DNA from 3 places in the Clostridium thermosuccinogenes genome. Region 1 is predicted to be linked to each of the others. Evidence: predicted binding sites of a transcription regulator. Region 1 holds the regulator's gene; each other region holds the start of a gene.
What was found. The regulator Rex, encoded in region 1, represses fermentation and respiration genes when NADH is low (regulators of the CRP and FNR family bind a similar motif). The targets are predictions, from matches to a motif close to ATTGTTAANNNNTTAACAAT.

Region 1 (14,089 bases):
TCACATATCACGGGAACAGTTCCGTTATTTTCCACAGTGAATACCAGTATGGAGTTAAAAGGGTTTGCTCTTGACACTACCCTCATATTGACTTCATCCACAACATTGCCGGCTCTATTGGTGTCGAAAGATAGGGATTCATAGCTGTCGGAGCTTTCCAGTGCCACATTCGTTATAATTATGCTTACTTCTCCCGTGGATATGGAGCCGAATAGGTTAAAAGACTGGTTCCAGGAAGCGTAGGTTGCACCGAGAAGGCCCAGCGATACAATAAGGGCAGCGCAAATGGTCCCTGTATGAAGAAGGTTTCCGAATCTTCTTTTTTTTCTGTATTTATAATGCTTAAATGCTCTCATATAATCAATCATTGCCCTTCAACCTAAATATCGTCTTTTCTTGGAAAATATTGTATAAACACCGGCACCAGCTTATAGGACAGACCGGCTTTTCCAGTGAGCTTGACCGGACCATCATCCAGCTGCTGGTTTAATTCCAGTACTAGTTTTTCGCCTGAATCAATTTTCCTATACTTCGTCAGAGATGTCAAATTGCCTGCCAGCTCTGAGAGCGTTATATTTCTGAAGGTTCCCAGGACATCATAATAGGTTCCGTTGTCCCTGTAAATTTTTACGCTCCCGGAAAAGTATATAAGTTCAGATATAGCGCTTTTATTGCCGTCAACATGCAGCACAAATTCATCCACCGATATGGGAATGTCGGCTATGTTCTGGGCTGTGATGCAAAAACCCGCGTTTGCGCCTGCATAGATATTCTTGGTATAAAGATTGACATAAGTTTTATCCGTAATATTGCCGAACTTGTCCCGTCTGAACGAAACTCCGGCTGTGACACCCTCACTTATGCTCATCACCCTGCACTCTTCCGGCAATAATTCCATAAATGTGGCATTGGTGAGGGAATTGTTTGCAAAGCCTTGCTGCATTGCTATGGAATAGCTTATACCAATAAGTATCAACGTTATTACTGAGATGATTAGAAGATGCCTGGTTTTGTCCATTTCTACCACCTAAATTCTGCAGCATGATATGTTTATTTCAAAGAATGGCACAAGCCTTTTGACAGACCTGTGCCATTCAATAACTTTTGCCTTTTACTCATAAATTATTTTTCTTAATTGTTATACTGTTGGAAAATGAAACTCATTGTCCACTGCAGATTGAGTTTTTCGGTTTCATTGGTGCTGGAAAGAGGCAATTCCTGGACGATTGTCACTGTTTTAGTTGCGCCCGGCTCCATTGCACCTATTTCGTTCATAATTGCATTGGCTATGCTTGTTTTTGCTGTTGCAGCATCGCTGACTATAACAGGTGTACCGTTTACTGTGAATACCAGGTCTTTCCACAATTCATTACCCGCATTGGTTATTTGGCTGGCAGCTTCGTTAAAAGCTATTTTTGTCCTCATTGTTCCCATATTGGTGAAGGTAAGAGTGGTGGTAAGCCTTGTGCCTGGGTAAACCTTGTCTATATCGTAAGAGAGCGTAGAAAGAGTTTCCTGAGTTCCGTCTGCGTTTCTGGCAGTTGTGTAATTGACCAAATTGCTTAGATCCAGATAGCTGTTTCCTGCAGTTGTATAACTGCCTTTGCCGTCATCTACTTCTACCTTGTTTACTTCAGATATTTTTACAAACAATTCACCGGTATCAACAGTGCTGCTGATGGTAAATGTCTGTGTCCAGGCCGCATATGCAGCACCCATGAGAACCATCGCTGCTACAGTTACCAGCAAGATAAATCTCGTTTTATTCATATCAATGACCCCCTATTTAAAAGCAAGTTGATATTTAATGTTAATTTTACATGTACAATTGTAACAGCTTGTCCCTGCTTTGCGAAACACCCATGATGATAATTTTGCTACACTGCGGGGATTACTTCTTGATACCTCCAGGGTAGTATGCCATACCACTTTAGTGTTATTATGCTGCTTTAGCGTTGCTGCTGGGACAGTTCTGTTGCCTCCGGATTGATTTCACCAAATATGGCCATGTAGTAGACCCTTCCGCTGTCAAACACAAAAAATTCGATTTTCCGCTCCATCGCGGTATCCACCTTGTAATAGAAGACAGGCTGCCCCACTTCATCGGCTATCTTTATCATATCCTCGATGGAATTGATGGATATGACATCGGAAAACTGGTATGATATGGTGTGGCTCATACCTGCCAGCCTTTCCGAATACTCCTTGAATATGCTGGCGATGGTCTTCTCGAAGGGATCCGGAGGAGGTACCTTTTTGGCAAAGGCAATATAAATGACAATAACAAGCAGTATGAAGGCTGCTCCGAACAATATGAAAATCTTTACGTAATTTATGGGTATGGGGGTTTTTATGTTTTCAGCAATTCGGTTTTCACCTTTAGCTTCCGGCTCTCCTTCCATTTTAAATACGCTGCTTCCTATGGGAATGACGAGATTTGGGCTCATGCTGTCTTCCAGGGTGCCATTCTTTGAAGCTGCCGATGTATTTACTGAGAAGACAACATTCAATACCACCGGAGCATTTACTTCCGAGTCCAGATAAATTGATTCCTTCAGTTGGAAATAGCTGTCCAGGTAAACCTGCTTGCTCAATTCAATAGATACCTTTGAGTCCTGCCTTTTTATGGTGCTCTCCGGAATCAAACTATATTCCTTGCTCCAGAGGACCTCATTTTCATCTCCATGAAGCCCTTGAAGATACGCGGTTACTCTGTATTTGGTATTGAGGTCTGCAACCTCCGTAGATGCAAAGTCATATTTCAATTTCAGATCCACATAATCTATATATTTAAATACATAATACCTATCCTTTCCGAGAAATTCCCCGTCATACATTATATTAGGCCTCAGGTGCACTTTATAATCTATGTATCCATTGCTGGTATAGGCATAATGCACTTTTTCTTCTTCCTTATATCTGGGGATCAGCAGTTCTGAAAGGGCATAAGCGCAGAGAGCAAGAATCAGTATAATTCCTGTTATTATGAGTATTCTTTTTTTGGCTGCACTTATCTTCAATGATTTCACCCTCCGATATTTAAATGTAAATTGGCAGCTTAGGCATAAGTCGAACACTGCTTGGTTTTTCAATAAACATTATCAATAAAAGTTTGCCGCAAAGTTCTGCATTATAATATCAACACTATAAAAATATTTTAAAACTCCACTTCTTCTCTAGGTATCTGCCTGCCTGAACGGAATAATACACTTATCATGCCGATCTTAGGCACCACCCCCACCATTTTGCCCCTTATTTGTCCTGCGTCCACCAGCCTCAAGTCAGGTGCGCTGTTATTATCACCCTTTGTCTGGTATCTTCCGGTTTTTTCGTCTATTGAAATGATACGGTGCACTATAAAGATATCACCAGTCCAGTACTGTATGACATCTCCGATGTTGAGATCCTTTCCATTGGTCTTTACCATAAGGGCGACATCCCCCGGATAAATAGTAGGCTCCATACTTCCTGTAAGAATTATGGTGGGGAAGATGGGAAATACTCCGGCGGCAAACCATATCAAGGCAATGCTGAATATGCTTACAGCTATCCAGGCAGCTGGTTTTTCCCGCTTTTGATCCCTGAGTTTCAGCTCCCTGGCCTGTTTCCTGTAAACCTGATGTATTGTAATGATAAAAACCGTAGGCATCATAATGCCTATAAAGGCTTTAGTAATCCACCTCAGGTTTGGAAGCACGGGGGATATCCATATTGGCAGGGTTGTCAAGGCTATATATATTATAGCAGGGTATGCACCGCCTATGTATACCATATATGTGAGCAGTATGTTTGTCATTATCTCCGGACCTGCAAATTCAGCAACATACTGCACCGCCTGCTGCCATGTCTCAATGCTCATCATGATTTTAAGATTCAGCCGGTACAGGCTGAAGACCAACACCACTAAGATGAAAAACAGGGGCACATACTTTTTCTTAACGCGGTTAATAATGTAGTTTCTCACCAATTCCATCATGAGCAGTACGCTTCCGAAGCTCAGTACATTGATCAGGATTCCGGTCAATTTTCTGGAATACGGACTTGCTCCGATGCCGTCCATAAAGCCTCCGGCAAAATAGACCGACATGTATGTGATCCCGCATATCGCAGACCATATGAGTATGAAACTATAAAGCTTTAGCTTGCCTTTGAACCTGATTCTAGGCTGCTTCCATATATAGATGGACATAGCAAGCCAGAAAACCGGCTTAAAAACGTTAATGTATATGGAAGACCCGAGGAGTACCGGTAAAACCGTATTGCCAAGAATTAATGACAACAGTATGATTGCAATTATTATCAGCGCTTCGTATTCTCTTTTGCCCATATCCTACATTGCATCCTTTGCCTTTTTGATATATGTTGTCCCTGCTTATGCATCTTCCGGTTTTTTTATAATATCTATATTTCTGAATACAATGTTAAAGGTCGTACCGGAATCTTTTTCCGAAAGAATTTCTAACTTGCCGTTATAAATCCTGACAAGGCTTCTGATGTTGTACAGCCCGAGGCCGTTATTGCTGCTCTGGCCGTCTTTCTGTTGCCCAAGCCCTATACCGTCATCCTTTATGACAAGCTTTGTCATTTCATCCCCCATATGCAATGTGACCCATATGTTCCTGCATTTGGAGTGCCTTACAGCATTCCCGGTGCATTCGGTTATTATTCTGTAAATAGCCTTCCGGGCATTGAGGGAAAGGCTATCCAGCTCTCCTTCTGCGTCCAGGCTTATATTTATGCCGCTGAGCCGTTCCATTTGTGACAGGTAGGAAGCTATGTTTTCTTTAAATAAGACTATGTTCTGCTTCTTGCTGCTGAGGTTGTATATGGTAGAGCGCAAGTCCCTCAGGGAGTCCTGGACGGTTTCCATTATAAGGCTTAGCTGCTCCTTCCTGCTGTCATCGGACAAATTATCCCATTTTTTCAAGGTATCATAAGCAAAGCAGGACGCAGCGAAAAGTCTTTGCATTATGCTGTCATGTATGTCATCGGCTATACGGTTTTGCTCATCTGCAACAGCCAGTTCGCATTCAATCTCTTCCGACTCTGCTTTTTCAAAAAAAGTCGATCCAAGCTGTGACATTAAGTGCAGAGTTGCTTCGTATTCTTCCTTGCCCTTGGCATATTGATCTTCAGGTATTATAAGGCCTATTACACCATAATTTTTTATATCGGATACTTTCGTTTGGATCACCCTAAGACCGGGCTCAAGAAGATTTGATATTACATAGGAGCTGCCGGCAGTGCCGTGCTTGTCCTTTTCAAAGCTTCTTATAACAGAAATCAGAGAGCTTCTTGCAGCCTCACTTAAAGGCTTCAAGGTAATCATGCTTTCGGCTTTCTCACTTCCATCAAGGTAATAAAAGGCATTGGATTCCGGAGAAATCCTGCCTGCAAAGTCCAGCAAAATAAGGGCGATGTCCCGCTGTACCGACAAGCCTGTGATGCTTTGGACCGCTTCATACATATGAAGGATATCGTGGGTCATTCCCTTGATTCTCGCATTGTAATTCTCAAGGTCTTGGTTTGCAAGGCTCAGTTCCCGCTGCTTTATTATCAGTCGGTTGTTATAGTATAAAAGTATGTTTATCAGAATCAACAAAAGAGTGAAGCTCAATATAATATTGGATTTGGACAATAAATACTGCCTGACCTCCGGTATCCCTTCAACAAAATATCCTATTATGCACAGGAGGACGATGCCGGCGGCAAGGGAGGGATACTTCTTCCTGGGAGGCAAGTAATAGGAAATAACCAGCAGGGGATTTAGGAAGCACCATATGAAAGGACTTTCCAGCCCACCTGTCAGCAGTATCAGCAAGGATATGCCGGTGATATCCATTATGAGCAGAAGGCTCATCCTCTTTCCGCTATCGAAGCTTATTTTGTAAAGATAATCAAACAAGAATGCGTATATGACAACACAGGATATCAGAATAAGCATCATGGGCACGGCATAACGCTCGAATATACCGTGAAAAATGTATATTGACAAAGTTAGAAAAATCGATATAAACCTGTATAATTCAAGCAAGCCTTCGATATTGCTTTTTATTGCTTTGGGCAACCTAAATTTCATCATTCCAGCCTTCTGTTTCTTAATGTTGTTCATCGCGCTCCACCGAAGAAGCTCTTTCTGTTTGCCATATAGTTCAATGCGCTTTGCTTTGTTATCTTACCGGCTGTATAAAGATCGTTGATGGAATCCTCCATTGTTATCATTCCTAGGGATTTGCTGGCTTTTATCATTGCCGGTATCTGGTGGATCTTGTTTTCCACTATCAGGTTTTTAATTGCCTGGTTGGCCAGCATTACTTCCACAGCGAGCTTGCTGCCATTGCCGTCGGCAGCGGGTATGAGGCACTGGGATACGATCGCCAGAAGTGCATTGCTGAGCTGTATCTTTATATAATTGCTCTTATCTGCAGGATACATTCCGACTATATATTCTATCGTGGATATGGAATCGTCCGTCTGCAATGTGGTAATAACCAGATGACCGTTTTCTGCAGCTGCCAGAGCGGCAGAAAATGTAGCCGGGTCTGTGGCAGAGCTTATCATAATTACGTCCGGGTCCTGTGTCAGGGCGGAGTAAACGCCTTCCTTGAAACTGTTTACATCCATGCCTACTTCTTTTTGGTTTACAATAGCCTTGTCATGCTTATATAAATACTCAATGGGGTCTTCAATTGTTATTATATGGCATTCCCTGGATGTGCTTATCTTCTTTACCAATGATGCCACAGTTGTGGATTTGCCGCTGTTCTTATTGCCACATACGAGTATAAGCCCGCTTTCCTGGCGGTGAAGATTGATAACTGCATCGGGTATGCCAAGCTCCTCGGGAGTTTTTAACAGCCTGTCCAACAGTTTGATGTTGATGGAATAGGAACCCCTTTGCATGAAAATATTTACCCTCAGTCTTCCGATATCATGCAGCGCAATAGGAAGGCTGATATAATGGGTGCTTTTTAATACATTTTTACGCTCTTGGTCCAAAATGTCGCTTATCAAGGCTTCTGTATCCTTGGGGAGCACCATGTCGAAGGGCATATACGAAAGACGCCCTTCAATGCGCATAGCCGGAACAGCGCCTGCGGCAACATGTATGTCAGTGGCATTGGCTTCTTTGGCATATTTAATTATTTTTATAAAATCGTCATGCGTGTACATACCAATCCCTGCTACATCAATAAATTTAACTGCCTATTTATAATGATCGCAGTTATATTCAAAAATTATACCCTAAAACATGATGCAATACAATTGGTTAAACTAAAGAATCACGGCAATTTCAGGAACTTACGATAGGATGAACACCACTTGATGATAAAAATAAAATTAAAACTTATGGGATTTCCTGCCATTATATGATCAGGCATTAAAACTTTCGCGAATATGACCAACCTGTTGCTGAATATCTTTATTATAGATTGAAAATCGGGGATGGGATAATATGATAGTGATAGTGAGAAAAAATAACATAGCTCTGATATTGTTGATTTTCCTGCTGTCGATAGTTATATATAGCCTTAACATCTGGAGCACGGATGCTGCCGTTACAGCCAATGACAGCAGCGTGCAGAGAGTGGTAATACTAGATCCCGGCCATGGCGGTGAAGATCCTGGGATGGTGAGTCCAGGTGGATTGAAGGAAAAGGACATAAATCTCATTATTGCTTTCAAGGCGAAGGAGCTGCTGGAGAATGACAACTACAAGGTCATAATGACCAGAACGGAGGATAAGCTGGAGTATCCTGAAGGCACTAAAGGTTATACTGCCAAGAGAAAGGCAGACCTGTTGAGAAGAAAAAATATAATGGACACTTCGGGTGCCGATATCGTAGTCAGCATACACCTTAACAGCTTTGTAAACGATACGAGCCAGAGGGGAGCCCAGGCCTTCTACCCGCATAATTCGCCGGAAAGCCAAAAATTGGCATTGTGCCTGCAAAAAGCCGTCAAGGAAATAGTGGACCCCAACAATAAACGAAATGCACTGGTAAGAGGCAAACCCAATGAAACACCTATAATAATCCTTCGGGACTTGAAAACGCCTACTGCCATTCTGGAATGCGGTTTTTTGTCAAACCCTGAGGATGAAAAACTTCTGGCCACTGATGAGCATCAGACCAAGCTGGCCATGGCGATTAAGGCGGCAGTAGACAGCTATTTTTCCGGAACTTGATTCGAGACAGTTGTAGTTACGCTCTCAACTCCCATTAAAAAATCACTTCTCGCTCCTTGGAACGGGAAGTGATTTTTAATGGAAAAATATTGCATCGTTTTCGTACCGGTGCTCCCGGCTTTGAACTCCGGCTAAGGAGAACCTGTAAGTTTACTGAGGAGCCATGTAACCTCATTTCGAGGTGAATTTGTAGTCCAACCCTACATTATGTCTTGCCTTATCAAGGTAATAGGATGCAATCTCTCTGGCCTTTTCCGCGCCCTTTTTCAAGACATCATATACATACTGCATATCATTTTCATATTTTTTTCTGTTGTTCCTGGCTTGTGAGAAATAATTCCAGATAACCTCAAAAAGCTCCTTCTTGACGTCCCCGTACCTGAGTCCGGGAGTCTCAAACCTTTGTCTCAGTTCTTCCTTGCCCTCGCTGTCAAGGAACAGAGAATATATTTCAAACAGCGGGTTGCCGTCGGTAGGCTTTGGTTCATCCACCGGGGTTGAATCGGTTTTTATGGACATTACCGATTGGCGAAGCTTCTTTTCATCGGCAAATATGTCAATGGTATTCCCATAGGATTTGGACATTTTCTGACCGTCGGTACCCGGAATTGTGGCAATGGTGCTTTCAATATCAGCCTCAGGTATTACGAAGGTTTCACCATAAGTGCTGTTGAAGCGCAAAGCCAAATCCCTGGCTATCTCCACATGCTGCTTCTGATCCTTGCCTACCGGAACCTTGTCGCAGCCGTATAAAAGTATGTCGGCAGCCATAAGAACAGGATATGCGAATAATCCATGGTTGGGAGATATACCTTTTGCAATTTTGTCCTTGTAAGAGTGGGCGCGTTCCAGCAATCCCATGCCTGTTACATTGGATAATAACCAGGCAAGCTCCTGAACCTCAGGTATATCCGACTGTACCCAGAAAATTGCTTTGTCCGGGTCAAGTCCCAGGGCAAGAAAATCCATGGCAGCGTCAAGGGTTCTGCTTCTTAAAGTGGAAGCATCATACACTGTTGTCAATGCATGATAATTGGCAATGAAGCACAGCAGTTCATTATCGTTTTGGAATTCAATCATTCTCTTTATCATGGCAAAATAATTGCCTATATGAAGAGAGCCTGACGGCTGGATTCCGGATAGTATCCTCAAATTAAACACTCCTTTAAAGTAATTCTGTTTATAGAAAACAAAGCTGCAGGTAGAAATTGCTCCCATCAAGCTTTGTGGGTATAATCGATAACCGCTTTTATATCTATCATGTTTAAATGGATTATCGATACTATTTTACATCATATTGCAATATAAATACAATATACTGAGCCTTTTTTGGCAGGATGCGCAAAAGCTCGCTCCGGCACCGAAGGGCAGTATGATACACGCTAAATCACATTATCATCATATAACGGTTATGAGCCGGAAGTTACAGCTTCTTTCTCAGAGGCGAGCTTTTCCCAAAGAGGGTAGAGCTCTTCCAGCTTTTTCTCCAGGAGGTTCTTTTCGTCATTGAGCTGCATAAGCTTCACATGGTCGGTGCACACTTCTTCCAGCAGCATTTCCGCCTTTATCTCTTCGAGCCTTTTCTCCGCATCGCTTATGGCCTGCTCGGTTTCTCTCAGGCGCTTTTCCAGCTTTCTTTGATAGGCTCTTTCCTCCTTGCTGGCGATATGCTCCTGTTTGGAGGCGGACATTTTGACCTCTCTGGCATTATCCGTATTGGAAACCCTGTTATTTGCCTTGTATTCCAGGAAGCTTGTATAGTTGCCCGGATAATCGAACAGGGAAGTACCCCTGAACTCAAGAATGCGGGTGGACAACTTGTTTATGAAATACCGGTCATGGGATACCGCCAGTATTGTCCCTTCAAATTTCTGCAGGGCATCCTCCAGCACTTCCCTGGAGTTTATATCAAGGTGGTTGGTGGGTTCGTCCAATATCAGGAAATTTGCCTGAGACAGCATGATTTTCGTCAAGGCAACCCTGCTTTTCTCACCGCCGCTTAAAACCGAAATAGGCTTAAAAACATCCTCACCGGTAAAAAGGAAGGAAGCGAGGGCATTCCTTATCTCCGTGTGGGTAAGATCATCATTCTCATCCCATACTTCTTCCAATACGGTGTTGTTTTCATCCAGGTCATTCAGTTCCTGGTCATAATAAGCCAGCAGTACATTATGGCCGAACTCATATGCGCCTGAGCTCTGCTCCACCTTTCCAACCAATATTTTGAGCAGAGTTGACTTTCCGCATCCGTTCGGTCCTAAAAGGAAAACATTCTCCTTCTTGCGAAGCTTGAAGCTTATGTCCTTGAAAAGTGGCTTGCCGGGGTATTCCTTGCTGAGATTTTCCACCGAAAGCACATCGTTTCCGCTTTCAATTCCTGCCCTCAGCTTCATTTTGATCTTTCCCGGCAAATCTTTGGGTTTTTCCACCTTTTGCATCCTGTCAATAGCTTTTTGCCGGCTTTCTGCCGCAATTATATTTCTCTCTCTGTTCCATCGCCTCTGCTGTTCAATAAATGCTTCCAAGCGGGCTATTTCTTTCTGCTGAAGTTCATAATGCTTTTGCTGAATTTCCCTGTCCAAAGCTTTTTGTCGGACATATTCCGTATAATTGCCGTTATATACTTTGCATCCATGGTTTTCTATCTCAATGGTCTTGCTGGTGACAGAATCAAGGAAATATCTGTCATGGGAAATGACCAGTACGCTGTTTCCGTAATTTTTCAAAAAATTCTCAAGCCACTCCAAGGCATCAATGTCCAGGTGGTTTGTAGGCTCATCCAGAAGCAGAATGTCCGGCTGCTCCAGAAGCAATTTTGCCAGAGCCATCCTGGTTTTCTGTCCGCCGCTTAAAGAGCTTATTTTCAAATCAAACTGGTCCTCGGTGAAGCCAAGACCCTTCAATATGCCCTTAACCCTGCTGTTATACTCAAATCCGCCGGAGCGGGAGAAATTATCGGCAAGGTCGGAGTACTCTTTCACCAGGGACTCAAGCCTTAATTCATCCTTTTCCCTGCTGATGGATTCTTCCAGCGCTTTCATACGGCTTTCCATCTCTATGAGGTGCGAATAAGCAGACATTACCTCATCCCAAATCGTATTGGATGAATCGAGCCCTGAATTCTGCTCCAGAAACCCTATTTTTCTGGATTTGGCAACAAATACCTCGCCGTCGTCAGGCTGCAGTGTCCCGGCGATGATTTTAAAGAGGGTGGACTTACCGGCGCCATTTACACCTACTATGCCAACTTTTTCTGATTCCTGAAGGTTGAAAGAAATATTTTCCAGTATTTTGTTTGTGCCGAAAGACAGCGATATATTGCTGCAGCTTAGTACAATCATAAGACATCTCCTCTTTATGACTATCAGTGCAATTTTATCAAAAAACTTGATTAGCGGCAACAGCTCTTTTTTTAATCAATATCGATTATTGACAATAAAATAACAATAATGATATAATCCATTTATAGTAAATGCTTATGTGTATTATGATTCCAAATTTTGTTTAATTATACCAGGTATTTACATGCAAATGAACTGCTATAGGTTTATTGCATGAATTTGCCAATTCTAACAGGGACATTTTGCTGTAAATTATGGTTTACAGCTTTTTGGTGCCTTTAAGGAGGAAGAGTTTTGGATTTGAATAAGAAGAAGATATCCATTGCCGTAATCAAACGTTTGCCAAGGTATTACAGGTATCTCTATGATTTGCTCAAACTGGGCATTACCAGGATTTCCTCGAAGGAACTGAGTGAAAGGATGAATATCACTGCCTCACAAATACGCCAGGATTTAAATTGCTTTGGTGGATTCGGTCAGCAGGGTTATGGTTACAATGTGGAATCCCTGTTCAATGAAATCAGCAATATTCTGGGAGTTAATGAAACCTTTCATACCATAATAGTTGGTGCAGGGCATATGGGGCAGGCTTTGGCTAATTATGGGAATTTTGAAAAAAGAGGATTCAAGGTTGTGGGTATTTTCGATGTGAATCCTGCTGTCGTGGGAACCGCTATAAATGGAATCGAGGTATTGCATATAGATAAATTGGATGAGTTTATTAAGCAAAACAAGGTAGATATAGGAATTCTCACCGTACCGTACGACCAGACTCCTGCAGTAGCTGACAGGCTGGCAAGGCTCGGAGTAAAGGGGTTGTGGAATTTCTCTCCTATGGATCTTGAACTGGAGCATGATGTAGTTATTGAAAACGTGCATTTAAGTGACAGCCTTATGGTATTGGGTTACAAGCTGAATGAGATGAGAAACAGAAACAAGTCTAAAAATTAGGAAAATACAGAGTACTAAATATCGACAAATAATTTTTGCGAAAAACATAAAATAAGGCATATTCAAATACAAGGTATATATAAAGTATGAATAATTCACATAAATAAAAGTTGGCTAAGCCAACTTTTATTTGTATACTCTATAACCTTTGTCGGCCAGCAGTTTGCCGGCGGCATCGACGCTGGCCGGGTCCGGCAGGGTAATTTTGAGGCATCCCTGCTCAAACTCCCTGCTGTTGGACACATTGATATTTTTAATATTGATGCCGCTATCTCCCAAGATGGTGGCAATTTCTCCGATTATGCCGGGTTTGTCCACCACATCCACTATCAGCTCATAAATTGGAGCTATAAGACCGGGCTTGCCGGCAGGGATGGAATCCCGGAAATGCTTCGCATCTTCGAAAAAGTGGTATAGTCCTGCAGAATTTTTTTGCTCCATGAGCCCGCTGAACCTGTTCAAAATCTCTATATAGTGCTCCAGTATCCTTTTTATTTCCATCCGGTTGCTTAAGACGATGCTTTCCCAAACTTCCGGGCTGGAGGAGGCTATCCTTGTAATGTCCCTGAAACCACCGGCAGCGAGCATCTGCATTTTACCATCTGGCGTTTCCATATCCTTTACCAGATTGACGAGGGCTGACGCTATTATATGAGGTACGTGGCTTATGCCTCCTGTTATTCTGTCATGTTCTTTTGCATCCAGTACTACGGGTATGGCACCTATTCCCTCAATGATCCCTTTCAAAACGGACATTGCCTGCGGTGTGGTGCTTCTGGATGGTGACAGAATGTAATAAGCATTTTCAAAAAGGTGTGCAGCACCGGAGGAATAGCCGTTTTTCTCTTTTCCCGCCATGGGATGACCACCGATAAAGCATGGGGGAGAGGCCATGCTGTTTACCTGGTCTATTATATCTGATTTGGTACTTCCCACATCTGTTATGATGCAATCCGCTTTTACTTTTCCTGCAATGCAGCTTATATACTCAAAAGTGTATTTAACCGGGGTGCATATGAATATGATGTCTGAATTATATACATGGTCATTCAGCTGCGTAAATCCCCGGCATATGACCTGGTCTTTAATGGCCGCGTCAATATCCTGCCGGTTGGGAGTAACTGCGGTAATATCCCGTATGCCCAGACGTTCTTTCAGGGCTCTTGCCAGGGAACCTCCGATAAGTCCCAGGCCAATTATTGTGACTTTCATATTATCCATATTCATATTATTCATGTTTGAATTCTCTCCCGACTATGTCAGCAATTTTACTGATGTCTGCGCACAGTTCATCAAAGCTCTCCGGGGTGAGCTGCTGCGAAGCATCGGACAAGGCACACCTTGGATTTGGGTGCACTTCGATTATGAGCCCGTCGGCTCCGGCGGCTATTGCAGCTTTTGACAGGGGGAGCACAAACTGGGTTTTCCCTGCAGCATGGCTGGGGTCTACGATTATCGGCAGGTGGCTTGTGCTTTTTACCACAGGCACCGCGCTGATGTCCAGCGTATTTCTGGTAGCGGTTTCAAAGGTTCTTATTCCTCTTTCGCAAAGAACTACATTGTAGTTGCCCTCACTCATGATATATTCGGCGGCATTCAGCCATTCTTC
Region 2 (5,751 bases), 2.2 Mb from region 1:
TTGTGATGATGGGAATACCGAGCATAAAAATAAATATCAGATAGATCAGAACGAATATTCCTCCGCCATATTGTCCTGCAATGTAAGGAAACCGCCAAACATCACCTAACCCGATGGCACATCCCGCAGAGATTAAGATGAAACCTAAGCGAGAAGCAAACCTCTCTCTTTTTTCCATTTTTTTCACCTCTTAAGATTGTTAAACTAATCCTACATTGATTCACCGGAAACAATTGCTTTCCAGTAATACCACAAAGCAAAGTAGAACTAATTTATTGATTAGCAAACCGCAATAAATTATATTATATTTTTTGTCAACTATCAATGAATATATTCGAGAAGCATAATGAAACTATTACGGGAGATGGGATTATTAGGCGCGCTCGAGTAAAATTACTGTAGGGAATCAATTGGAATAAATATCCAAAAAATTGAAAAGAAGATGACATCCTGTTAAGATATAAGTCGCCAAATCAAAATACTCAACGAAAGGATGCATCTTCTATGTACAATAGTATACAACATTTTATTGGTTTTGGTGTAAAAAAGATTGAAGAAAAGGTAAAAAAATTTGTTGAAAAGCCTACGGACCTAGCTGACCTTGTTTTGGGATTGCATGAAGAACTTCTTGAATTAGGTAGAAACATTGTTACAGAAGTTCTTGAAGATATGGATGATTATCTGCGGGAATCGGCTTCTCGCAAGCAGAACTGGGAAATTGTAAGAAAGGATAGAACAGGACTTTTAACAAGCTTTGGACCCATCAGTTATGAACGAACATATTTTAAGCCTAAGAAAGGCGGAAAAAGGCAATATCTTGTGGATAGAATAGTTGGTATCAATCCTCATGACCGAGTAAGTGCTGATGTTGTCATAAATGCTGTGGAAGAGGCTGCGGAGAGCAGTTATAGAAAAGGTGGAGAAAAAGCTGCATACATGGATGAGGTAAGCAAACAGGCTGTAATGAATAAAGTACATGAACTTGAAGTTGTTCAGCCATCGGTGGAAAAGAGAAAGGATGAGACACCAAAGATTCTGTATATTGAGGCTGATGAAGACCATGTAGCGCAGCAAGGGAAAAAGAGACATAAGACAGAAGATGAATGGGGAGCAAGTAGCACACTAATGCCTAAGCTTGTATACGTTCATGAGGGAATTGACCATGAAAAAAGCACGAAGAAGAGAAAAGTATTGAAGAATCCCCGTTATTTTGGAGGAATCAGAGATAGTGAAGAACTGTGGCTAGAGGTTTCCCAATACATAGATGATACTTATGATGTGGATAAGATTGAAACTGTATATATATCTGGAGATGGAGCAGCTTGGATAAAACAGGGATTAAACTGGATTGGTAAAAGCAAGTTTGTATTGGATAAGTATCATTTGAGCAAATACGTAAAAGTAGCAACGGCACACTTGGAAGACGAAGATATCGAACAGGAATTAGATGATGCCTTGAAAGAAGCTGATAAGGCGGGGCTTAAGAAGGCATTTGCTAAAATTCTTGAAAAGACAGAATCGGAGACAAAGAGGAAAGCGGTTAACGATGCAAAAAGATATATATTGAATAACTGGGCAGGAATAGAGATAAAGGTAGATAACTATGAAATTGTAGGATGCAGTGCTGAAGGGCATGTAAGCCATATTCTATCCGATAGGTTAAGCAGCAGGCCAATGGGTTGGTCAAAAAATGGTGCGGACAAGATGGCCCAACTCAGAATTTTCAAGAAAAACGGAGGAAAAGTATACGACTTGGTAATGGCTCAAAAGAAGAAAGAACAACGGGAGCAGGCACAGCAGCTACAAGATGAATTAATTCGTGAATTGAGAACAAATAGGAATAGATATGATGGTGTTTGGGACAGTAATCTAACAATAATCAGTAAAGGCCATAAAACACTGCTTTATAGAGCGCTAAGAGCCTTTGTAGGGTAACAATGAACGAAGGGAACGGCGAAGCGAACCCTTTACAATAAGAGGGACCCATATGGTATAATGGGCTAAAGTGGCAGCCAAAAGCTCCAGAGACATTCCCCTGTTACAAGGGGTGCCGCCCTGGCTGACAAACCATATGGGAGATGCTTGTTGTCAAGGGCGTGACCGGAGTGGACTTATTTTAGGAAGTCGTCTTATCTTCAATTCCCTACAGTAAATTGACTCAATCATTAGGCGCTGTACGGCTTGACAAAAGGGCACTAATGTACTATAATTGTATTTGTTAAAATCTTAACAATTGTTAGTCATTACCAAAGAACCTTAGTTGGGGGGTTATCTGTTGGATGTATATATTTGTGTAGGGAGTTCCTGCCATTTAAAAGGATCGTATTATATTTTAAAATCATTTCAAGAGCTCATAAAAAAATACAAGCTGGAAGACCGGGTAGAGCTGAAAGCTTCTTTTTGCCTGGGGAATTGCACAGATGGTGTTTCGGTTAAAGTGCAGGACGATATGATCGGAGGCGTAACCCCTGACAATGCGGAGCAGAAATTTAAGGAAGTAATATTAGAAAGGCTGCAAAATGAGCATAATTCAATTTAAGGAAGCAAACTGCAAAAATTGCTATAAATGTATTCGCAACTGTCCCATAAAAGTCATTGCTTTTAGGAACGATCAGGCTGAAATTGTTGAAGAGGAATGCATCCTATGTGGAAGATGTCTTACTGTCTGTCCCCAGAACGCCAAGACTGTCAAGAGCGATATTGACAGGGTGAAAGGTTTCCTGTCCAAAAATGAAAAGGTATATGTTAGCCTTGCTCCTTCTTATGTTGCGGCTTTTGATACCGATGAACCCGAAAGGGTGGTGGCTGCTTTGTTCAAGCTGGGCGTTACCCATGTTGAGGAGACGGCCATAGGAGCCACACAGGTATCAAAAGAATATGGAAAACTCATGAATGATAAAAAGATGAACAACATTATAACCACTTGCTGCCCTAGCATAGTTTCCCTTGTGGAGCGGTATTATCCGACATTGATCGGTCAGATGGCGCCTGTGGTATCTCCTATGGTTGCCCATGCCAGGATGATGCGGAGCATGTACGGACCAAGGATAAAAATCGTTTTTATAGGCCCCTGTATTGCTAAAAAAAGGGAATGTACTGAAATAGCAAATGAAGGCAGCGTAGATGCCGTGCTTACCTTTGAGGAGCTGGAAAAATGGATGGACATGGAAGGTATTGACATTAACAGCATAGATGCCGGGGAGCTTAAAGGATTAAGCAATCCTGCGGCGAGGCTTTATCCGTCGCCGGGAGGCATTATAAAGACCTTGCATGCCGATGATAGAAAAAAGTATAAATGCATAAGCGTGGATGGAATAGACAGATGCATTGAAATATTGGATTGGATGAAGGAAGGTAAAGTAAAAAGCTATTTCATTGAGATGAATAGCTGTACCGGAGGCTGTCTTGGAGGACCCTGCATCGGAAAAGTGGAAGGCGGCTTTTTAGGAGCCCGGGACAAGCTGCTCAACTATGCAAGGAAAAAACTTAAGGATCCAACCCATGCATTAGTTGAGGATGCCAAGGCGCCGCTGGAGAGGAATTTTATTGACCGGTCAAAGCCCATGGACATTCCGGATGAAGATACAATTAGAAGCATATTGAGCATGATAGGCAAGGTAAACAAGGATAAGGAGCTTAATTGCGGTGCATGCGGATATTCCACCTGCAGGGATAAGGCGATCGCTGTATATAATAAGAAGGCGGATCTTAAGATGTGCCTTCCCTATATGAGGGAAAAAGCTGAATCCATTTCAAACATAATAATGCATAACTCACCTAACGCTTTAATAGCTTTGGACAAGAACTTAATCATACAGGAATATAATTTGTCTGCCTGCAAGCTTTTCAAAATGGAGGACACAGATATGTCCGGCAAGCATATCTATGAAATTCTCAATTGTCCTGATTTTGAAGCTGCACTGCAAAACGGGGAAAACATTCTGGACAAAAAGTACTACTATGATGCCTATGGAATTACTGTGATGCAGTCAATTATTTATGTAAGAGAATACGATATGATTATCGCCATCATCAAAGATATTACGGAAAACGAAGAACAAAGGAAGAAGATATACTCAATGCGTTCGGAAACCATAGATATAGCCCAAAAAGTCATTGAAAAGCAAATGAGAGTGGCCCAGGAAATTGCAAGCCTCCTGGGGGAAACAACAGCTGAAACCAAAGTAGCCCTTACAGGATTGAAAAAATCAATATTAGCTGATATGGGTGAAGAAAAATGAGCCTGTACATTGATGCAAGCTACGAAAGTTTAAATAAATTCAATGAGGAGCTATGTGGCGACAAGGTTGAAATAATAAGGAACAGGGATTCGGTCATAGTAGTCCTGGCAGACGGACTGGGAAGCGGGGTTAAGGCGAACATACTCGCCACCCTTACAAGCAAAATAATCGGTACCATGCTGACAGAAGGTGCCAGTGTTGATGAGGCAGTGGAAACTATTGTAAATACTCTGCCGGTTTGCAGGGAAAGGGGAATAGCCTATTCAACCTTCTCCATACTGCAGGTGTTTTACTCCGGAAAGGCTTATCTTGCCGAGTTTGACAATCCGTCGATGATAAGGCTGAAAAAAGGTGTTTTTGTGGATGTTGAGAGGGAAAACAGGGCCATCAACGGCAAGAGGATTTTGGAAAGCAGATTTTCCGTAAGTCCCGGAGATTTATTTGTGATGATGAGCGACGGCGTGATTCATGCGGGTATTGGAAGTACGCTGAACATGGGATGGCAGTGGGAAAATGTGAGGGATTATATCGCCAAAACCTATAGACCGGATATGTCTGCCAGAAACATGTCCAAGCTTTTGATTTCTGCATGCGATAACCTGTACTCCCGCATGCCTGGGGATGACGCTACTGCAGTTGCAATAAAAATAAGGGAGCCTGTCCAAGTCAATATAATGATAGGTCCTCCGGTGGACAGGAGCATGGATGGGTATGTTGTCGGCAGGTTTATGGAGCAGAAAGGCAAGAAGATTGTATGCGGTGGCACTACATCCCAGATTGTGAGCAGGGAACTGAACAAGGAAATTATAACGACCATCAATTATTTTAATCCTTCAATACCACCTACCGCTGAAATAGAAGGGATAGATATGGCTACGGAGGGTGTGCTCACCTTCGGAAAGGCCTTGGAATTTGTCAAAAACTGCTTTTCTTCGGAAAGCACTATAAATGATTTTCTGAGCTTGAATAAACAGGATGGTGCTTCCCGATTGGCTAAAATTCTGCTGGAGGAAGGCACATCAATGCATTTTTTTGTAGGAAGAGCTATCAACCCTGCCCACCAGAATCCTGAGCTTCCGCTCAATCTCAGCTTAAAGCTTAAACTGGTGGAAGAGATGGCCGAGTACCTGAAAAAAATGGGCAAGCATGTTGAGGTGGAGTATTATTGACCCCATTGAATTTTGTAAAAAGGATGAGTTAATCAATGACTAGGATGATGTGCCGGGGGATTTGCTTAAGCTTTTTCTCCGGAACTCTTTATCATAAAAGAAAAGGCATTTTTACTTCAATAGAAGGATGAAATACCAATGGCGATGAGGACGATTACGCTTAAATTGCACAAACCCGGAGCCCGTAAGAGACGGATCATAGATGAAGCCATATACAATTATTCCAGAGCATACCAGTATCTTTTGGACAAAGCTCGCAAAGATATCGATAATTTACGGAAAAATTACAAGGATGAAAAGGGCAGATACAGAACAACGGTGATTTCCAAATGGGTGGACAA
Region 3 (5,751 bases), 1.8 Mb from region 1:
GGATACAGCGTTCTTTATCTCTGAAATCCTCGTGCTGCCAGGATCATACAAAACCCTGGCTTTTTCGGTAGCATAGTTTACACTTACTTCCCTTATTCCCGGCAGCTTTTTTATCGCTCTTTCCACAGCTTTTGCGCAGGATGCGCAGGTCATGCCGGAAATAGGTATCGTCACATCCCTCAGGATATCGTTTTTTTCCTCTTCAACACCGTAACCGGCCTTTTTCACTGCTTCCTTTATTTCATCAAGGGTCACCTGGCTTTCATCAAATTCCACCACTAACTTTTCGGTAGCTAAATTTACATCGGCTGAATTTATGTTCCCCAGCCTCTTTACACTTCTTTCCACCGCCTTGACGCAAGATGCGCAGGTCATGCCGGTTATGTTCAATGTTTCCTTTTTCATCCTTTCACCGTCCTATCCATACATAAAATATTGAAGAAATTGCATCTCGGCAATGATGGGAAAGCAATTGCCGGAAGATAAGTTTCTCTTGCAGCAAGGCCTATCTTTTCCCGACGAAATGTGCTATTTTGCATATTTATCAATCAACTCCATGACCTCATTTACCTTTTCATCGCCATTCCCTTCCGTAAATGCCTGCTTCACACAGTGCTTTATATGCTGGTCGATTATCTTCAGATTGGCTTTTTTGAGCAAAGCTTGAACAGACAGTATCTGTTTTGAAATATCAACACAATATCTGTCTTCCTCCAGCATCTTTAGAATTCCATCCATCTGACCCCTGGCGGTCTTTATCAGGTTCATAACCTGCTTTTTGTCGTTGCAGTCCATGCAATCCCTCCTTTAGTAAGGTACTTGTATAATGCTGCTACACTATTTAGTATAGGAATGAGTCCAGCCAATAATGGATGCATTGATTCCGTATAATTCATCAATACCATAAGGCGGTGAATGCTTGCAAAACCCGCCTTTCACTTCAATGGCATTAAATCGATGGTATTAAAAGGCTTGTTGCAAACTGCTTCACCCGGAATTAAATCCCGTGCTCTGACGAATACCAGCCCTGGTCGCATTCCTTCTGACTTTATTAATGTTATATATTTCACCAAAAATTAAGTTTATATCATCAGCAGCTAAATAACAGCACTGTATACCTACCCCCCATGGGGTGGGGTATGATTTTATTATACTTTACTATTCCTATTTGTCAAGTAGTATTTTTATAAAAACATATTTGACCCAAGCATGATAACGGCCTTCCCCGTTGATTTGTGCACCATTCATAAAAAAACCTTCTACTATGAAGTTCTGCGATCCGATGGACTATCATAAGCTATGACGGATGGCATGAGCACAATCAAATTAAATAATGACTAAAAAATAGAGGAATCCGAGGAAATAAGTAGAATATAATAAATGCAGGCGTTTAGGGTTTATATTTCTCTATAACCCGAAATCACTATAATTTATGGAGGTATACTTATGGATAAGCTGAATTACTGTCTTGACTGCAAGAGAATTTTCACTCAAAAAGAAACATGTGAATATTGCAGCTCGGTTAACATCAGGGAATTGGCTAAAAATGCTCCGGTAAATGTTATTGGAAGCAAACTCAAAGGTAGAGTCCTCAATGCGAAACAGGGTATGGTGCAGGTATTGTTTACTGAACAAGGCAATACCAAAACCATAAGAGAATATGAACCTTCTAAAATACGCAAAGTTTTATAAAAGAAATAAAGGGTGGTAATTTTAACCACCCTTTTTTAATTGCCATTATTGCCTTTATGTATCGTAAATATGCGAAAACTGGCCGACAAGCCATTGGCGCTTATCGACCAGTTTTTAAATTCTATTGAAATTATTACATTTCGTTCAATCTCTTTTCGAGAGCGTCGAGCTGTGCAACCAGTTCCTTAGGCAGCCTGTCTCCGAACTTAGCGTAATGCTCTCTTATGGAAGCAACTTCTTTTAACCATTCATCCTTGTTAACCTTAAGCAGTTCTTCCATATCTTCCTTGCTTACCTTAAGTCCTTCTACATCTATTGCATCAGGAGTAGGCATATAACCAATAGCAGTGCTTACTGCCTTGCCCACACCGTTAACTCTTTCAACGATCCATTTGAGTACACGGCTGTTTTCGCCGAATCCAGGCCATAACCATTTGCCGTTAGCATCCTTACGGAACCAGTTAACATAGAATATCTTAGGCAGCTTGTCGGCATCGGTCTTTGTTCCGATATTCAGCCAATGCTGCAGATAATCGCTGATATTGTAACCGCAGAAAGGCAGCATTGCAAATGGGTCACGGCGAACCTGACCGATATCCTTGGAAATTGTAGCAGCGGTAATTTCAGAACCCATTATTGAACCCATGAATACACCATGGTTCCAATCGAAGCTCTGGTGAACCAACGGTATAGTGCTTGGACGACGTCCACCGATCAATATTGCAGAAATCGGCACTCCCTGAGGATCTTCCCATTCAGGAGCAATTACAGGGCACTGGCCAGCAGGTGCTGTGAAACGAGCATTGGGATGAGCTGCCGGTGTCTCGGAACCTGGAGTCCAGTCATTTCCTCTCCAGTCGATGAGATGATCCGGAGCATCATATCCGATGCCTTCCCACCAAACATCGCCATCGTCGGTCAATGCAACGTTGGTAAATATGGTATTCTTTTCTATGCTGTGCATAGCATTGGGGTTAGATTCTGATGATGTACCAGGTGCAACACCAAAGAACCCTGCTTCAGGATTGATAGCGTACAAGCGGCCATCTTTTCCGAATTTCATCCATGCTATGTCGTCACCGATGGTTTCAACCTTCCATCCGGGAATAGTAGGAACAAGCATCGCCAGGTTGGTCTTACCGCAAGCACTTGGGAAAGCTCCTGCGATATAAGTCTTGTTGCCATTAGGATCAGTAATTCTGAGTATCAGCATATGTTCAGCCAACCAGCCTTCATCACGGGCCTGAACAGAAGCTATACGCAGTGCGAAGCATTTCTTTCCTAAGAGAGCATTACCGCCATATCCGGAACCATAGGACCATATAGTTCTCTCTTCAGGGAAGTGGCTAATATATTTCTTTTCCATCGGAGCGCAAGGCCATGATGAATCCTTCTGTCCTTTCTCCAGAGGAGCACCTACTGAATGAAGACATTTTACAAATTCCCCGTCACCCAGTGCATCGAGAACTGCCTGGCCCATACGGGTCATAATACGCATGTTAACTACAACATAAGGGCTGTCGGTCAGCTCAACGCCGATCTTGGATGCAGGTGAACCTATTGGACCCATGGAGAATGGGATTACATACATGGTTCTTCCCTTCATACATCCGGTGTATAACTCTGTCATAGTTTTCTTAAGCTCGACAGGATCTATCCAGTTATTTGTCGGACCTGCATCTTCCTTGGTTTTTGATGCTATGAAAGTCCTGTCCTCAACACGGGCAACATCGGACGGATGGCTGCGGAACAGGTAGCATCCCGGACGCTTTTCCTGATTCAAGCGGATTGCCATCCCTGAATCTACCATCTCTTGTAACAGGCGATCATTCTCTTCCTGGGAACCATCACACCAATAAATATTATCTGGCTGGCACATATCAGCCATTTCTTTTACCCATGCCAACAATTCTTTGTTTGTAGTTCTTGGTTCGTTTAAATTCATAATTTCTCCCTCCAAATAAGTATATTATTCATGATACTACAAAATAGCAATATCAATGTTCCCATATCTTATATCAAATATCCGGGTAACCAAACTATAGTTAATTTTTTCACTAACATTATATCATATAGTAACACATAGACACAGAAAATTCAATAAATCTTTGGCATAAATATCCTACGAAATTTTCAAAAACCACATGTGTAGCTTTCCACTAATAAGCGCATTCTTATGTATAAAAAAACAGACAGGTCAAGCCTGTCTGAGCAATAATGACAAAGTATGTTTATATGTTCAAAACATACAATTTCCATTATAACATTAAAAATTTTCAAATCAACATAAATCGGCAAAATAAAGTTGGAAAAATTCCTTGCTTTTTAACAAATCATGTGATATTCTTAATAAGTCGTGATATTACATATATCCGATATGGGTTGATTATTTCTGTACTGACCTCTCTTAAATTTATTTGGAGACAGTAATCAGGAAATTAGTTTAATCCAAATAATTTAGGGAGGTATATTTAAATGGCAGACAAAACATTGGTTTGCAAGGATTGCAACAGCGAATTTATTTTTACGGAAGGCGAGCAGGAATTCTACAAAGAAAAGGGATTCGAAAACGAGCCTCAGAGATGCCCTGATTGCAGAAGAGCGAGAAAGCAGCAGAGAAACAACAACAATAGCAGAAACAGAAGCTTCGGCAACAGGTGGTAAATTCGAAGATAAAGGAGAGTGCACACTCTCCTTTTTAGTTTATCCAAATTGCCGTCGGTGAAAGCTGCTCACCTGTCAAAGCTTCCTGTATTTTAAAAACATTTTATGTTTATCGCAGCTTCTGGTATACAATTATGTTTATATCCACCTCAGTCTCCAGAGCATTCAGCCTTTTCAGTTTTTCTACCGCATCCTGGTCCGTATGGCGGGTATAAGGCGTCATGCTTAACAGATTCATAATATCCTGCGTGCTTTCCAGTGAAATGCCATATGATATGTTGACACATTCCAGCACGGAAAATCCTTCACCCACAGTTCCCTTTTGCCCTATATATTCCGGATTTTCATACAATTCCTTCTTAAAGCTGTAAAGGTGCTTTGGTCCTGGGGCTGCAACTATTAGCTTGCCCTTGGGTTTTAAGACACGAAGGAATTCCTTCTCGTCCCTCGGAGAAAAAATGCACAATATGCCATCCAAGCATCGGTCCAGCAGGGGTAAATGATAAGTGCTGGCAACAGCAAAGCGTATAGCCTTGTCCCTGCCGGAAGCTAAATTTATCGCGGCTTTGGACACATCTATGCCGTAAATATCCGTTTTCTCCATACCACTGGCCCATAGGCTGTTTTTAAGCCGTGAAATGTAATAGCCCTCGCCGCATCCGGCATCAAGAATACTTATGCCGTTGGCGTCATCATTGGGTATATAATGCGAAGATAGAGCATTCAATCTATCTGAAAAGCCTTCATAATACCCTTTGTTTAAAAAATCCCTCCGGCTTTGCAGCATTTCCTTGCTGTCTCCCGGATTGCCCGATCCCTTGTGATTAGGAAGAAGCAGGTTTACATACCCTTTTCTCGATATGTCAAAGCTGTGGCCTTTATTGCAACGATATTCCTTCTCACCCTGCACCAGCGCTTTTTTGCACACAGGGCACTGAAACAGACTTTTCCTTTCCAATAAACTTCCTCCTATTTTTTGACTTCTCTTTCCCTGATAGTTACAAAAACCTTGTCTCCTGGCTGCTTGTTTATTTTCGCCCTGATATCTTTCCGTATGCCTATTATGTGGCATGGTGTTTTCATTCTCACAAGCATGCCATGATATACTTCGCCATCAAAGGTTGCAGTAACAGATACCCGCCCTTTGCCAAATTTAGCCTTCACATCAAAGGGGATCTCAATATATGCACCATCAATATCCGGCACTTTTTTAATCTCAGCTTCAAATTCATATACCTTGCTCATCGCTTACCTTCTCCCCATGTTTCTATATTTGCATTATATAACATTTCAGTCAACATTCCATAGGGATTGCGATGTATTCTAATCAATTATATTCACGCTGTCAACATTTTAAATTTATGCACCTTTTACGAGATGCAACTCATTGACAAA

Region 2: a site for Rex is predicted at 2,215-2,234, ahead of CDO33_RS14275 ((2Fe-2S) ferredoxin domain-containing protein). Genes of this name have one in related genera too.
Region 3: a site for Rex is predicted at 3,734-3,753, ahead of CDO33_RS11205 (phosphoenolpyruvate carboxykinase (GTP)). Genes of this name have one in related genera too.

The regions. Positions count from the first base shown of each region.
Region 1 covers NZ_CP021850.1:726,637-740,725, forward strand. The annotation lists gene CDO33_RS03300 (hypothetical protein) at 1-368, opposite strand, end outside; gene CDO33_RS03305 (hypothetical protein) at 380-1,018, opposite strand; gene CDO33_RS03310 (hypothetical protein) at 1,132-1,770, opposite strand; gene CDO33_RS03315 (DUF5305 family protein) at 1,950-3,020, opposite strand; gene CDO33_RS03320 (signal peptidase I) at 3,158-4,327, opposite strand; gene CDO33_RS03325 (sensor histidine kinase) at 4,373-6,112, opposite strand; gene CDO33_RS03330 (type IV pilus twitching motility protein PilT) at 6,109-7,173, opposite strand; gene CDO33_RS03335 (N-acetylmuramoyl-L-alanine amidase) at 7,457-8,188, shown strand; gene trpS (tryptophan--tRNA ligase) at 8,360-9,340, opposite strand; gene CDO33_RS03345 (ABC-F family ATP-binding cassette domain-containing protein) at 9,598-11,529, opposite strand; gene CDO33_RS03350 (redox-sensing transcriptional repressor Rex) at 11,830-12,480, shown strand; gene CDO33_RS03355 (prephenate dehydrogenase) at 12,607-13,716, opposite strand; gene aroF (3-deoxy-7-phosphoheptulonate synthase) at 13,709-14,089, opposite strand, start outside.
Region 2 covers NZ_CP021850.1:3,224,718-3,230,468, reverse strand. The annotation lists gene CDO33_RS14285 (sodium-dependent transporter) at 1-178, opposite strand, end outside; gene CDO33_RS14280 (ISLre2 family transposase) at 505-1,935, shown strand; gene CDO33_RS14275 ((2Fe-2S) ferredoxin domain-containing protein) at 2,273-2,539, shown strand; gene CDO33_RS14270 ([Fe-Fe] hydrogenase large subunit C-terminal domain-containing protein) at 2,520-4,241, shown strand; gene CDO33_RS14265 (SpoIIE family protein phosphatase) at 4,238-5,410, shown strand; gene CDO33_RS14260 (transposase) at 5,549-5,751, shown strand, end outside.
Region 3 covers NZ_CP021850.1:2,578,549-2,584,299, forward strand. The annotation lists gene CDO33_RS11190 (heavy metal translocating P-type ATPase) at 1-405, opposite strand, end outside; gene CDO33_RS11195 (metal-sensing transcriptional repressor) at 529-795, opposite strand; gene CDO33_RS11200 (hypothetical protein) at 1,447-1,692, shown strand; gene CDO33_RS11205 (phosphoenolpyruvate carboxykinase (GTP)) at 1,826-3,637, opposite strand; gene CDO33_RS11210 (zinc-ribbon domain-containing protein) at 4,168-4,356, shown strand; gene CDO33_RS11215 (putative RNA methyltransferase) at 4,466-5,314, opposite strand; gene CDO33_RS11220 (DUF1905 domain-containing protein) at 5,326-5,601, opposite strand.